DNA from 2 places in the Nonomuraea sp. CA-143628 genome. Region 2 is predicted to be linked to the other one. Evidence: riboswitches for the same ligand, from Rfam matches in the RefSeq annotation. Region 2 holds a riboswitch; the other holds the start of a gene.

Region 1 (5,399 bases), 1.6 Mb from region 2:
CCGGGCATGCCGTCGCCGCACAGATCGCGGGCGAAGGCCAACTCGGCGGCGACGGCCTCCTCGATCATGCGGGTGACCTGCTCCCCCAGCTTGTCGTCGAACAGCTCGGGCTCCTCGGCCCGCACGGTGTCGACGACGCTGAAGGCGAACTCCATGTGCATGGACTCGTCGCGGAACACCCAGTTGGTGCCGGTGGCCAGCCCGCCGAGCAGGCCCCGAGACCGGAACCAGTATACGTAGGCGAACGCTCCGTAGAAGAAGAGCCCTTCGATGCAGGCGGCGAAGCAGATCAGGTTGAGCAGGAACTGCCGCCGCTCGTCCGCGTTCTCCAGCCGCCGCAGGCCGTTGATCGAGTCGATCCACCGGAAGCAGAACTCCGCCTTGTCCCTGATGGACGGAATGTGCTCGACGGCGGCGAACGCCTTGACCCGTTCCTCCAGGTCAGGCAGGTACGTGTCGAGCAGCGTCAGGTAGAACTGCACGTGCACGGCCTCCTCGAACAGCTGCCTGCTGAGGTACAGGCGCGCTTCGGGGGCGTTGACGTGCTGATAGAGGTTGAGCACGAGGTTGTTGGCCACGATGGAGTCGCCGGTGGCGAAGAAGGCGACCAGCCGGTTGATCAGGTGGCGCTCCTGCGGCGTCATCCTGGCCAGGTCGGCGAGGTCGGAGTGCAGGTCCACCTCCTCGACGGTCCAGGTGTTGCGGATCGCGGCGCGATAGCGCTCATAGAAGTCCGGGTAACGCATGGGACGCAGGGTCAGGTCCATGCCGGGGTCGAGCAGCATTTGGGGGTCTCCGTTCGAGGGGGCTACTACTGGCAGGCTTCGCAGGTTTCCGGGTTCTCCAGGGAGCAGGCGACGGCGTCGAGCGCGATCGTGCTCTGGGCGATCGTCGTCTGGGCGATCCGGGTGGCCGGGCGCGAGCGCAGGTAGTAGGTGGTCTTCAGGCCTTGCTTCCAGGCATAGGCGTACATCGACGACAGCTTGCCGATCGTCGGGCTGGCCATGAACAGGTTGAGCGACTGCGACTGGTCGATGTACGGCTGACGGGCCGCGGCCAGGTCGATGAGCGCCTTCTGCGGCAGCTCCCAGGCCGTGCGGTACAAGGTCTTGAGGTCATCGGGGATGCCCGCGATGTCCTGGACCGAGCCGTCCGCCCGCTTGATGTCGTCACGCATCCGCTGCGTCCACAGCCCGCGAGCCTGGAGGTCGGCCACCAGGTAGCGGTTGACCTGGAGGAACTCCCCCGACAGCGTCTCGCGCTTGAACACGTTGGACACCTGCGGCTCGATGCACTCGTAGCACCCGGCGATGGAGGCGATGGTCGCGGTCGGGGCGATGGCGACCATCAGCGAGTTGCGCAGCCCGGTCGTGGCGATCTTCGCGTGCAGCTCGGCCCAGCGCGGCGACGCGGCGGCGTCGTAGTGGTCGGGGTGCAGGACGCCGCCGGCCGCCCTGGTCTCCTCGTACGACGGATGCCGGCCGCGCTCGACGGCCAGGTCGGCGGAGGTGTCGTAGGCGGCCAGGGCGATCTCCTCGGCGACGCGGGTCGACAGCCCCAGCGCCTCGGGCGAGTCGAACGGCAGCCGGAGCGCGAAGAAGACGTCGGCCAGGCCCATCACGCCGAGCCCGATCGGCCGCCAGCGCTTGTTGGCCGCCTCCGCCTCGGCGGTCGGGTAGAAGCCCAGGTCGATGGTCCGGTCCAGGAAGCGCACCGCCGTACGGACGGTCGTGCGCAGCCGGGCCCAGTCGACGCCCTCGCCGGTCAGGTGGGCGGCGAGGTTGATCGAGCCGAGGTTGCACACCGCCGTCTCGCCGTCGCTGGTGACCTCGAGGATCTCGGTGCACAGGTTGGACAGGTGGATGACGTTCTCGGGCCGGGCCGTCTGGTTGGAGGTGCGGTTGGCGGCGTCCTTGAACGTCATCCAGCCGTTGCCGGTCTGGGCGAGGGTGCGCATCATCCGGCCGTAGAGGGTCCGGGCGGGCAGCTGCCGGGTGTAGCGGCCGTCGGCCTCGTAGGCGCGGTAGGCGCGGGTGAACGCCTCCCCGTACAGGTCGGTGAGGTCGGGGACCTCCTTGGGGTCGAACAGCGACCAGACCTCGTCGGCCTCCACCCGCCGCATGAACTCGTCCGGCACCCAGTTGGCCAGGTTGAGGTTGTGCGTACGCCGGGCCTCCTCGCCGGTGTTGTCGCGCAGTTCCAGGAACTCCTCGACGTCGGCGTGCCAGGTCTCCAGGTAGACGCAGGCCGCGCCCTTGCGGCGCCCGCCCTGGTTGACGGCGGCGACGGAGGAGTCGAGCGTACGCAGCCAGGGCACGATGCCGTTGGAGTGCCCGTTGGTGCCCTTGATGAGGGATCCGCGCGAGCGCACCCGGGTCCAAGCGATGCCGATGCCCCCGGCGTACTTCGACAGCCTGGCCACCTGCCCGTAGCGGTCGTAGATCGACTCCAGCTCGTCACGCGGCGAGTCGAGCAGGAAGCACGACGACAGCTGCGGGCGGCGCGAACCGGAGTTGAACAGCGTCGGCGAGCTCGGCAGGTACGACAGCGTGGACATGAGACCGTACAGCTCGGCGGCCTCGGCGACCGTCTCCGACAGCCCGCAGGCCACGCGGAGCAGGAAGTGCTGCGGCCGTTCGAGCACCGTCCGCGACTGCGGGTGCCGCAGCAGGTAGCGGTCGTAGACCGTACGCAAGCCGAAATACTCGAAGCGGTCGTCCGCCTCGCCGGAGACGAGCGCGTCGAGCTCGGCGGCGTGCGCGCCGACGAAGGCGGCGAGCGAGTCCTGGAGCAGCCCGGCGGCGTGGCTGGCGGCGATGGACTCGGAGAAGGTCCGCACGCCGTGCCCGGCCGCCTCGTCGGCGATCTCCTCGGCCAGGAGCCGGGCGGCGATCCGGGAGTTGGCCGGATCGGTGATCACTCGTGCGGCGGCCTCCTCGATCGCCAGCCGCCTGTCGACGGTGGTCGGCTGCCGATCGACCGTGGCCGGCTGGTGATCGGCCTCAATGATCTGCGTCACGTGCTCTCTCCTCGCGAGCTCATCCCCGTGAGGGCGCGTGAGAGCACGGCGGCCCTGGACTCCATGGCCGCCGACGCCCCCGGCCCTCCCTCGAGGCCATGGACACTTCGATGGGCGGAGCCGGCTGGCTCCCCCAACGTCACCGGCAGGTCTTCGGGCTCGCGGGCATGGTCGATAATTCCTACTGGCCGTCGCTTCCCGGAAATGCCCAGTGCTCGTGACGGCGGTCGTTCCCGCTCACCGCTGCGGGGCAGCCCCGGAATCGCACCGGGTTCCCTTTTGCTCCGCCCCGAGGGGCGAACCAGCGACGAGCAGAATCCTACATCTAGTGGCCCTTGGCGCAACTACCCCAGCATGTTGTGTCAGCGGTATCGAGCATGCCGAGATCGCGGAGCACGGCCCTGGTCCTGCCGATCTCCGAGGCCAGCCACTGTTCGAAGTCGTCGCCGCTGAGCGGGATCGAGGTCCATCCCTCCGCCCGGCAGGCCGCCCGCCAGGCGGCGGACTCCGTGACCTCGTCGCAGAGCCGGATGGCGACGGCCTTGCCGTCGTCGGACATCTCCTCGGGCCCCACGGCCGCGCACCAGTCGGCGAAGTCGACCCGCACGCCGCACTCCAGCAGGCTCGGCGCGTCGACGCCGTCCACCCGGCGCGCGCTGGAGACGGCCAGCACCCTGACCTGGCCCTTGCCGATGGCGTGGCGCCAGTCCGCGAGCGTGCCGGTCGCCGCGGCGGCCTTGCCGCCGAGGAGCGCGGCCGCGGCCTCCTCGCTGCCGGGAAAACCGGTGTAGTCGACCTGCCGGGTGTCGGCGCCAAGACCCTTGGCGATCAGCCCGAACAGCAGGTGGTCGGGCTCGCCCTGCGGTCCGCCCGTCAGCGGCGTGCGGTCGGGGTGGGCGACCAGTTGCGCGCCGAACTGGTCGAAGGTGGCGAACTTGGAGTGGGCGGGCACCACCACCACCTCGATCTGGCCGGTGAGCCGGGCCAGCGGCGTGGCGGTGTCGAGCAGCGACAGCCCGTTGTTGAGCTCGGTCGCGGCCAGCGCGGGCAGCCCGGTGACGGTGATCCGGGTGACGGGCGGCGTGCCGGAGACCGGGAAACCGGCGTCGCGGGCGGTTTTGACGAGCGCCTTGGCGACCCGGGCCCAGCGCCCGGCGCCGGGGACGATCGCGAACCGGCCCGAGAGGCCGGCCGCGTTGACGGCGCGTCCGCCGAGACTCCCCTCCGTGCCACATCCTGTCGCGCAGGCCGCCACCGCCAGGCCGAGCGCGAAGAACCCCCGTCGGCGCATGGCGTCCCCCCCTCGCACCCCATAACTACCCCAGGTCACTGACGCTTAACGCACTGTTACACATCTGGGTCGTCATTATGAGGGATCACGAAAAGTCGGGAAGAACTATGAAGTTTTCTCGCCCACACCGACGAGCAGGTACGACGGCAGCGAGGGCTCGCTGACCAGCCTGGGCCGGTCGGGACGCCAGTCGGGGGCGTGCACCAGGCCCGGCTCGACCAGCTCGAAGTCCCCGAAGAACGCCCGAATCTCCCTTGGAGTCCGGTCGGTACCGGCCCCGGCCGAGGTGGGCCGGTGGAGCGGCGTGGCGCCCTCGTCGAACCGTCCCCGCGAGGTCGCGTGGGTGAGCACCAGGTAGCTGCCGGGCGCCACCGCCTCGCGCAGCCTGGTCACCATCTTGCCCGGGTCGCGGGCGTCCGGGATGAAGTGCAGGATCGAGACCAGCAGCACGCCCACCGGCTCGTTCAGGTCCAGGAAGCGGGCCGCCTGCGCCAGCACCTCGTCGGGGTCGAGCAGATCGGCCTGGACGAAGACGGCCCGGCCCGCCTCCTCCAGCAGCGCCCTGGCGTGGGTGGCGACGACCGGGTCGCGATCGACGTAGACGACTTTCGCCTCCGGCGCCACCTCGTGCACGTTGCCCTGGGTCGGCAGCCCGCTGCCCAGATCGAGGAACTGGCGCACGCCCGCGTCCGCCAGGTGGCGGACCGCGCGCTGGAGGAAGGCCCGGTTGGCACGCGCCAGCAGGACGGCTTGCGGGATCAGCGCCGCAAGCCGGTCGATCGCCTCGCGGTCGACGGCGTAGTTGTCTGTGCCGCCGAGCATGTAATCGTACATTCGTGCGAGATTTGGCGTCTGACCATGAAACTCGGGCACAGTTTCGATCTTAAGTCCTGCCGGTCCGCTTATCACGGGCTATGTGCCTATTGTGGCCGCCGTGTCGTAGCAGTTACTCGACTGTAACGCTCTTAGCCAAATTGCGTGGCTTATCCACATCGCGCTCGAGCGCCACGGCGGCGTGGTAGGCCAGCAGCTGCAGCGGGATCGTGAGCAGGATCGGGTCCAGCTCGATCTCGTTCTTCGGCACCACGA
Region 2 (5,399 bases):
CTGGACGCCGACACCAACCCCACCACCAAGGTCGTGGCGCGCTTCGGCCCGGGCGACTGGCGCCAGCAGGGCAAGGACTACGTCATCCGGCACACGCTGCGCGACGTGCAGACTGACAGCTACCTGCGGGTACGCGGCACCGGCACCGACGAGATGGAGCCGGCGGCCGACGGCAAGGAGAGCCCGTGGCAGGACCTGTGGTTCTACTCCAACCCCGTCTTCATCCGCGTCCGCTGACTCGCTGACCCTCTGACGTGGGCGGTCCCGCGTACCACGCGGGACCGCCGCGTCCGCACGATCAGCGGCGTGGTGCCCTCTTCACCGGTCGGGGGCCGGTCCCCATAGCGGCGTGGTGCTCTCTCGCCGGTCGGGGGCCGGTCCCCATGGCGGCGTGGGTCTTTTCAACGGTGCGGGGCCGGGTTACGTTCGCGTTCGGCGAGACTCGGGGATCGTCTGCCTTCCCGTTCCTGTCCCACAGGGGGAATCCGAATGCGCAGAGTCATCACTATTCTGATCACCGCGCTCTCCGTGACCATCGCCATGGCCGTGCCCGCCAACGCCGGCGGCCTGGACGACGTCTTCGCCAAGCTGCTGGTCAAGCAGGTCAAGGGGACGAACGTCGCCAAGCACCTGCAGGCCCTGCAGGCCATCGCCACCGCCCATGGCGGCATCCGCGCGACCGGCACCAGCGGCTACGACGCCTCCCGCGACTACGTGGCGAACAAGCTGCGCAAGGCCGGATACAAGGTCACGCGGCAGCCGATCAACTTCGTCGAGAGCTGGGCCGAGAACGCCCCGCCGACACTGGCGCTCACCGCGCCGAGCGCGAAGACGTACGTACCGAACGAGGACTTCCTCACCTTCCAGCCCTCCCCGCCGGGCGAGGTGACCGCGCAGGTCCAGGGTGTGGACCTCACGCTGCCACCCACCCCGACGCCGACCTCGACCAGCGGCTGCGAAGCGGCGGACTTCGCCGGGTTCGTGACCGGCCGTATCGCGCTCGTCCAGCGCGGCACCTGCCCGTTCGTCAATAAGGTGCAGAACGCGGCCGCGGCGGGCGCGACCGGGCTCATCATCTTCAACGAGGGCCAGCCGGGTCGTACCGACGCGTTCCCGCTGGACATCGGCGAGTGGCGGGGCGGGATCCCCATGGTGTTCGCCGACTTCGCCGTGGGCAACGAGCTCGCGAGCACGCCTGGTGCGACGGTACACCTCAAGGTCGACGCCAACCTCGTGCTCGGCAGCACGGACAACGTGATCGCCGAGACCCGCTTGGGCGACCCGCGCGACGTCGTCATGGTGGGCGCGCACCTCGACAGCGTGACGGCGGGGCCCGGCATCAACGACAACGGCTCGGGCAGCGCGGCGATCCTGGAGGTCGCCGAGGAGATGGCGCTGTACCCGGTCAAGAACAAGGTCCGCTTCGCCTTCTGGGCGGCCGAGGAGATCGGGCTGCTCGGTTCCGATCAGTACGTCGGGTCGTTGTCGCAGGCGCAGCGGGACCGCATCCGGGTGTATCTGAACTTCGACATGGTGGGCTCGCCGAACTACGCCTACAAGCTGTACGACGGGGACAACTCCGACAACGTCGGCTCCCCCGCCGGTCCGCCCGGTTCGGCCGAGATCGAGAAGCAGCTGGCGGCGTTCTACGGCTCCCGTGGCCTGCCCACGGTGGGCACGGACTTCGACGGGCGTTCGGACTACGGGCCGTTCATCGCGGTCGGGATCCCGGCCGGCGGCATCTTCACCGGTGCCGAGGGGATCAAGACGGCCGCGGAGGCGGCGCTGTTCGGCGGGACGGCCGGGGTCGCCTACGACGCCTGCTACCACCAGGCGTGCGACACCATCGCCAACATCAACGCCACGGCGCTGGACGTGGACGCGGACGCCATCGCCGATTCCGTCGCCCGATACGCCTTCAACCTGCGCTCCATCCCGCCGCGAGTGGCACCCGCCACCAGCCGTGCGCGCTTCACCGCGCCAACCTCTGACTTTCTTGATGTGTTGACGCGAACGGGAGGAAAGGATACGTTCCGGTAGATTTCACGGTTGTCCAAGGGAAATCCGGTGAGATGCCGGTGCGGACGCGCCACTGTATCCGGGACGTAGATCCCGGGAGCCAGGTCGCTTGGACCTCCGTGACCTCATTTGTTGGGACGCGTCATCCCTGAGGAGGCACTGATGAGTGGTCTGTCCGCTCCTACCGTCATTCCGTTCCCCCGTCTGCGGCTGTGGTTGCTGGCCGTACCGGTTCTGCTGCTGATCGCCTACCTGGTGCTGATGGACAACGGCGCCATCTCGCAGACGGGTGCGTACCTGCACGAACTCATGCACGACGGGCGTCACCTGCTCGGCGTGCCCTGCCACTAGACCTCGGCATGGTACGCACCCTGCTGGTCAGGGGCCTGCTTCTGGGCCTGCTGGCCGGATTGATCGCGGGCGGCTTCGCCTTCGCCTTCGGGGAACCGCAGGTGGACAGTGCCATCGCACTGGAACAGGCGCACGCCGCGCAGGAACCTGGCCATGACCACGGCGATCTCGGCGAGGAGGAGCTGGTCAGCAGGCCGGGCCAGAAGGCCGGGCTCTTCCTCGCCACCGGCCTGTACGGGCTGGCCGTGGGAGGGGTCTTCGCCCTGGTGTACGCGGGTCTGCGGGGCCGGGTCGGTCCACGGTCGGAGGGCGGGCTGGCGCTCGCCGCCGCCGGGTCGGCGTTCGGGGCGATGATCCTCGTACCGTTCGTGAAATATCCGGCCAATCCGCCGGCTGTCGGAGACCCGGAAACGATCAACAGCCGGACCGCCCTCTATTTCGTGATGATCCTTGTCGGGCTGGCCGCGATCGCGATCGCGGTGGCGACCGCGCGCCGGGTGACCGCCGGGCCATGGGCGCGGTGGGTCGCGGCCGGGGTCGCGTATCTGGTCCCGGTGGTCGCCGCGTGGCTGCTGCTGCCGACCGTGGACGAGGTGCCCGAGGGTTTTCCCGCCACGCTGCTGTGGCAGTTCAGGCTCGTGTCGTTAGGGACGCAGCTCGTTTTCTGGACGGCCTTCGGTGTGCTGTTCGGGTGGGTGAGCGACAGGGCGGCGCGGCGGGCGGCGGCCGTACCCGCGACCGCCGTCTCGCCGGGCTGAGCCGGCGTGCTGTTCGTCCGGCACGCCAGTACGCCGGGAATGCGGACCGCCTGCTTTCCCGGGGCCGATGAGGACGCCGACGCGGCGAGCCTGGCCAGAGCGCACGACTTGGCCAGCGCACACGGCCTGGCCAGCGCCCATGGCCTCGCCTCGGTCGTGGCCGAGTCGGTGGCGGCCGGTTCGGTGGCGGCCGGTTCGGTGGCGGCCGGTTCGGTGGCGGCCGACTCAGCGGCGGCCGACTCAGCGGTGGCCAGCGCGGTGGTGGCCGGGTCGGTGGCGTGGGTCGCTCCCAGTGTCGCGGCGCGGCAGACCGCCGCCGCGCTCGGCTGGGAACCGTGCGTGGTCACCGCGCTCGCCGAGGCGGATCACGGCCGATGGCGCGGCCTGCCGTACGGGCGGGTCGCGCGGGAGGAGCCGGACGCGCTGGCGAGCTGGCTGGCGGATCCGGACGCGGCGCCGCACGGCGGGGAGAGCCTGGCCGTGCTGGCGGCGCGGGTGGCCGGCTGGCTCGACTCGGTACGCGGGGAGCCCGAGGCGGTCGCCGTCTGCGACGCGGGCGCCATCCGGGCGGCGCTCGGCCACGCGCTGGGGCTGGACCCGGTGCGCGCCGCCCGTTTCGATCTCGCGCCGCTGTCCGTCACCGAGCTGACCGTCACACGAGGCGGCTGGCGGGTCGCCCACGTCAACCGGAAGATCCTTAACCGGAAGATCCTTGTCGTGAACGTACGGAAGGTCCTGTCTTGATCGTCTCGTATCCGTTCAGCGCCGTCGTCGGGCTCGACGACCTGAAGCTGGCGCTGGTGCTCAACGCCGTCTCGCCACGGGTGGGCGGTGTGCTGGTACGGGGTGAGAAGGGCACCGCCAAGTCCACCATCGTGCGCGCGCTGGCCGCCCAGTTGCCCCCGGTGAACGTGGTGCCCGGCTGCCGGTTCGCCTGCGATCCGGCCGCGCCCGATGCCGAGTGCCCGGATGGCCCGCACGAGCCGGACGCCCAAGGGCTCCGCCGTCCGGCCGCGTTGGTGGAGCTGCCGGTGGGCGCGTCGGAGGACCGCCTGGCCGGCTCGCTCGACGTGGAGCGGGCGCTGACGGAGGGGGTGAAGGCGTTCGAGCCGGGCCTGCTGGCGGCCGCGCATCGCGGCGTCCTGTACGTGGACGAGGTGAACCTGCTGCACGACCACCTGGTCGACCTGCTGCTGGACGCGGCGGCCCTGGGGACGTGCTACGTGGAGCGGGAGTCGGTCTCGGTCCGGCATCCGGCCCGGTTCCTGCTGGTCGGGACCATGAACCCGGAGGAGGGTGAGCTGCGGCCGCAGTTGCTGGACCGGTTCGGGCTGACGGTGGAGGTGAAGGCGTCCAGGGATCCGGTGGAGCGCGCCGAGGTGGTACGACGCCGGCTGGCCTTCGACGCGGACGGCGAGAAGTTCGCGGCCCGGTGGGCGGCCGAGGAAGCGGCACTGGCGGCCAGGATCGCCCAGGCTCGCGGCCGGGTGTCCGGCGTCCGGCTGCCCGACGCGCGACTGCGGCAGATCGCGACGGTGTGCGCGGCCTTCGAGGTGGACGGCTTGCGGGCCGACCTGGTCACGGCGAACGCCGCCATCGCCCATGCCGCCTGGCATGGGCGCGAGAGAGTGACGACCGAGGATGTACGGGCGGCTGCCCGCCTGTCGCTGCCGCATCGGCGGCGGCGCGACCCCTTCGACGCGCCGGGACTGGACGAGTCGCTGCTCGACGAGTTGCTGGAGAGCACGTCGGAGGATGAGGAACCGGACGATCCGGAGGGTCCCGGTGGCGGAGGCCCTGACGCCTCCGGGCCTCCTGACCTTTCCGGGCCTGGGGAGGACGGCGGTCCGGCGGGCGCCTCGCCACCGGCCGGTGACAGCGAAACGCCGACGCGGGATCAGCCGACCGGACCCCCTGATGGCCGGCTGCCGGATGGTGATCGCGCATCGGATGCCGGATGGATGCCGGATGGCGGCCGCGTACTGGATGACAGCTGGATGCCGGGCGACGAGGGGTCGGCGAAGCAGCCAACCGGTGCCGGGCAGTCACCGGACGTCGAGAGCGCACGCGAGCAGGAGCCGCCGGGCCGGGTGGCCGGGCTGGCGGCGCCGTACCGGGTGCCGTTGCTTCAGGTACCCGGGATCGGCGAGGGCGTGGCGGGGCGGCGCTCACGCTCGCGCACCACACGCGGCCGGGCCACCGCCGCACGCCGCCCCGGCGGACGGGTCCGCGATCTCCACGTGATGGCGACGATGCTGGCGGCGGCGCCGC

The links. Region 2 has a riboswitch for cobalamin ahead of ACQP2T_RS28645 (CbtB domain-containing protein). Riboswitches for the same ligand answer to the same signal wherever they lie in the genome.
Region 1: it holds a riboswitch for cobalamin, as region 2 does, so the genes downstream of both, ACQP2T_RS21570 (ribonucleoside-diphosphate reductase subunit alpha) here and ACQP2T_RS28645 (CbtB domain-containing protein) in region 2, are expected to answer to the same signal.

The regions. Positions count from the first base shown of each region.
Region 1 is NZ_CP192072.1:4,674,582-4,679,980, reverse strand. Features, by position in the region: gene ACQP2T_RS21575 (ribonucleotide-diphosphate reductase subunit beta) at 1-785, opposite strand, end outside; gene ACQP2T_RS21570 (ribonucleoside-diphosphate reductase subunit alpha) at 812-3,019, opposite strand; cobalamin riboswitch at 3,147-3,340, opposite strand; gene ACQP2T_RS21565 (tripartite tricarboxylate transporter substrate-binding protein) at 3,345-4,310, opposite strand; gene ACQP2T_RS21560 (SAM-dependent methyltransferase) at 4,416-5,144, opposite strand; gene glmS (glutamine--fructose-6-phosphate transaminase (isomerizing)) at 5,257-5,399, opposite strand, start outside.
Region 2 is NZ_CP192072.1:6,266,141-6,271,539, reverse strand. Features, by position in the region: gene ACQP2T_RS28655 (phosphoesterase) at 1-237, shown strand, start outside; gene ACQP2T_RS28650 (M28 family peptidase) at 490-2,040, shown strand; adenosylcobalamin (AdoCbl) riboswitch at 2,032-2,180, shown strand; gene ACQP2T_RS28645 (CbtB domain-containing protein) at 2,182-2,370, shown strand; gene ACQP2T_RS28640 (CbtA family protein) at 2,379-3,128, shown strand; gene ACQP2T_RS28635 (histidine phosphatase family protein) at 3,135-3,872, shown strand; gene ACQP2T_RS28630 (VWA domain-containing protein) at 3,869-5,399, shown strand, end outside.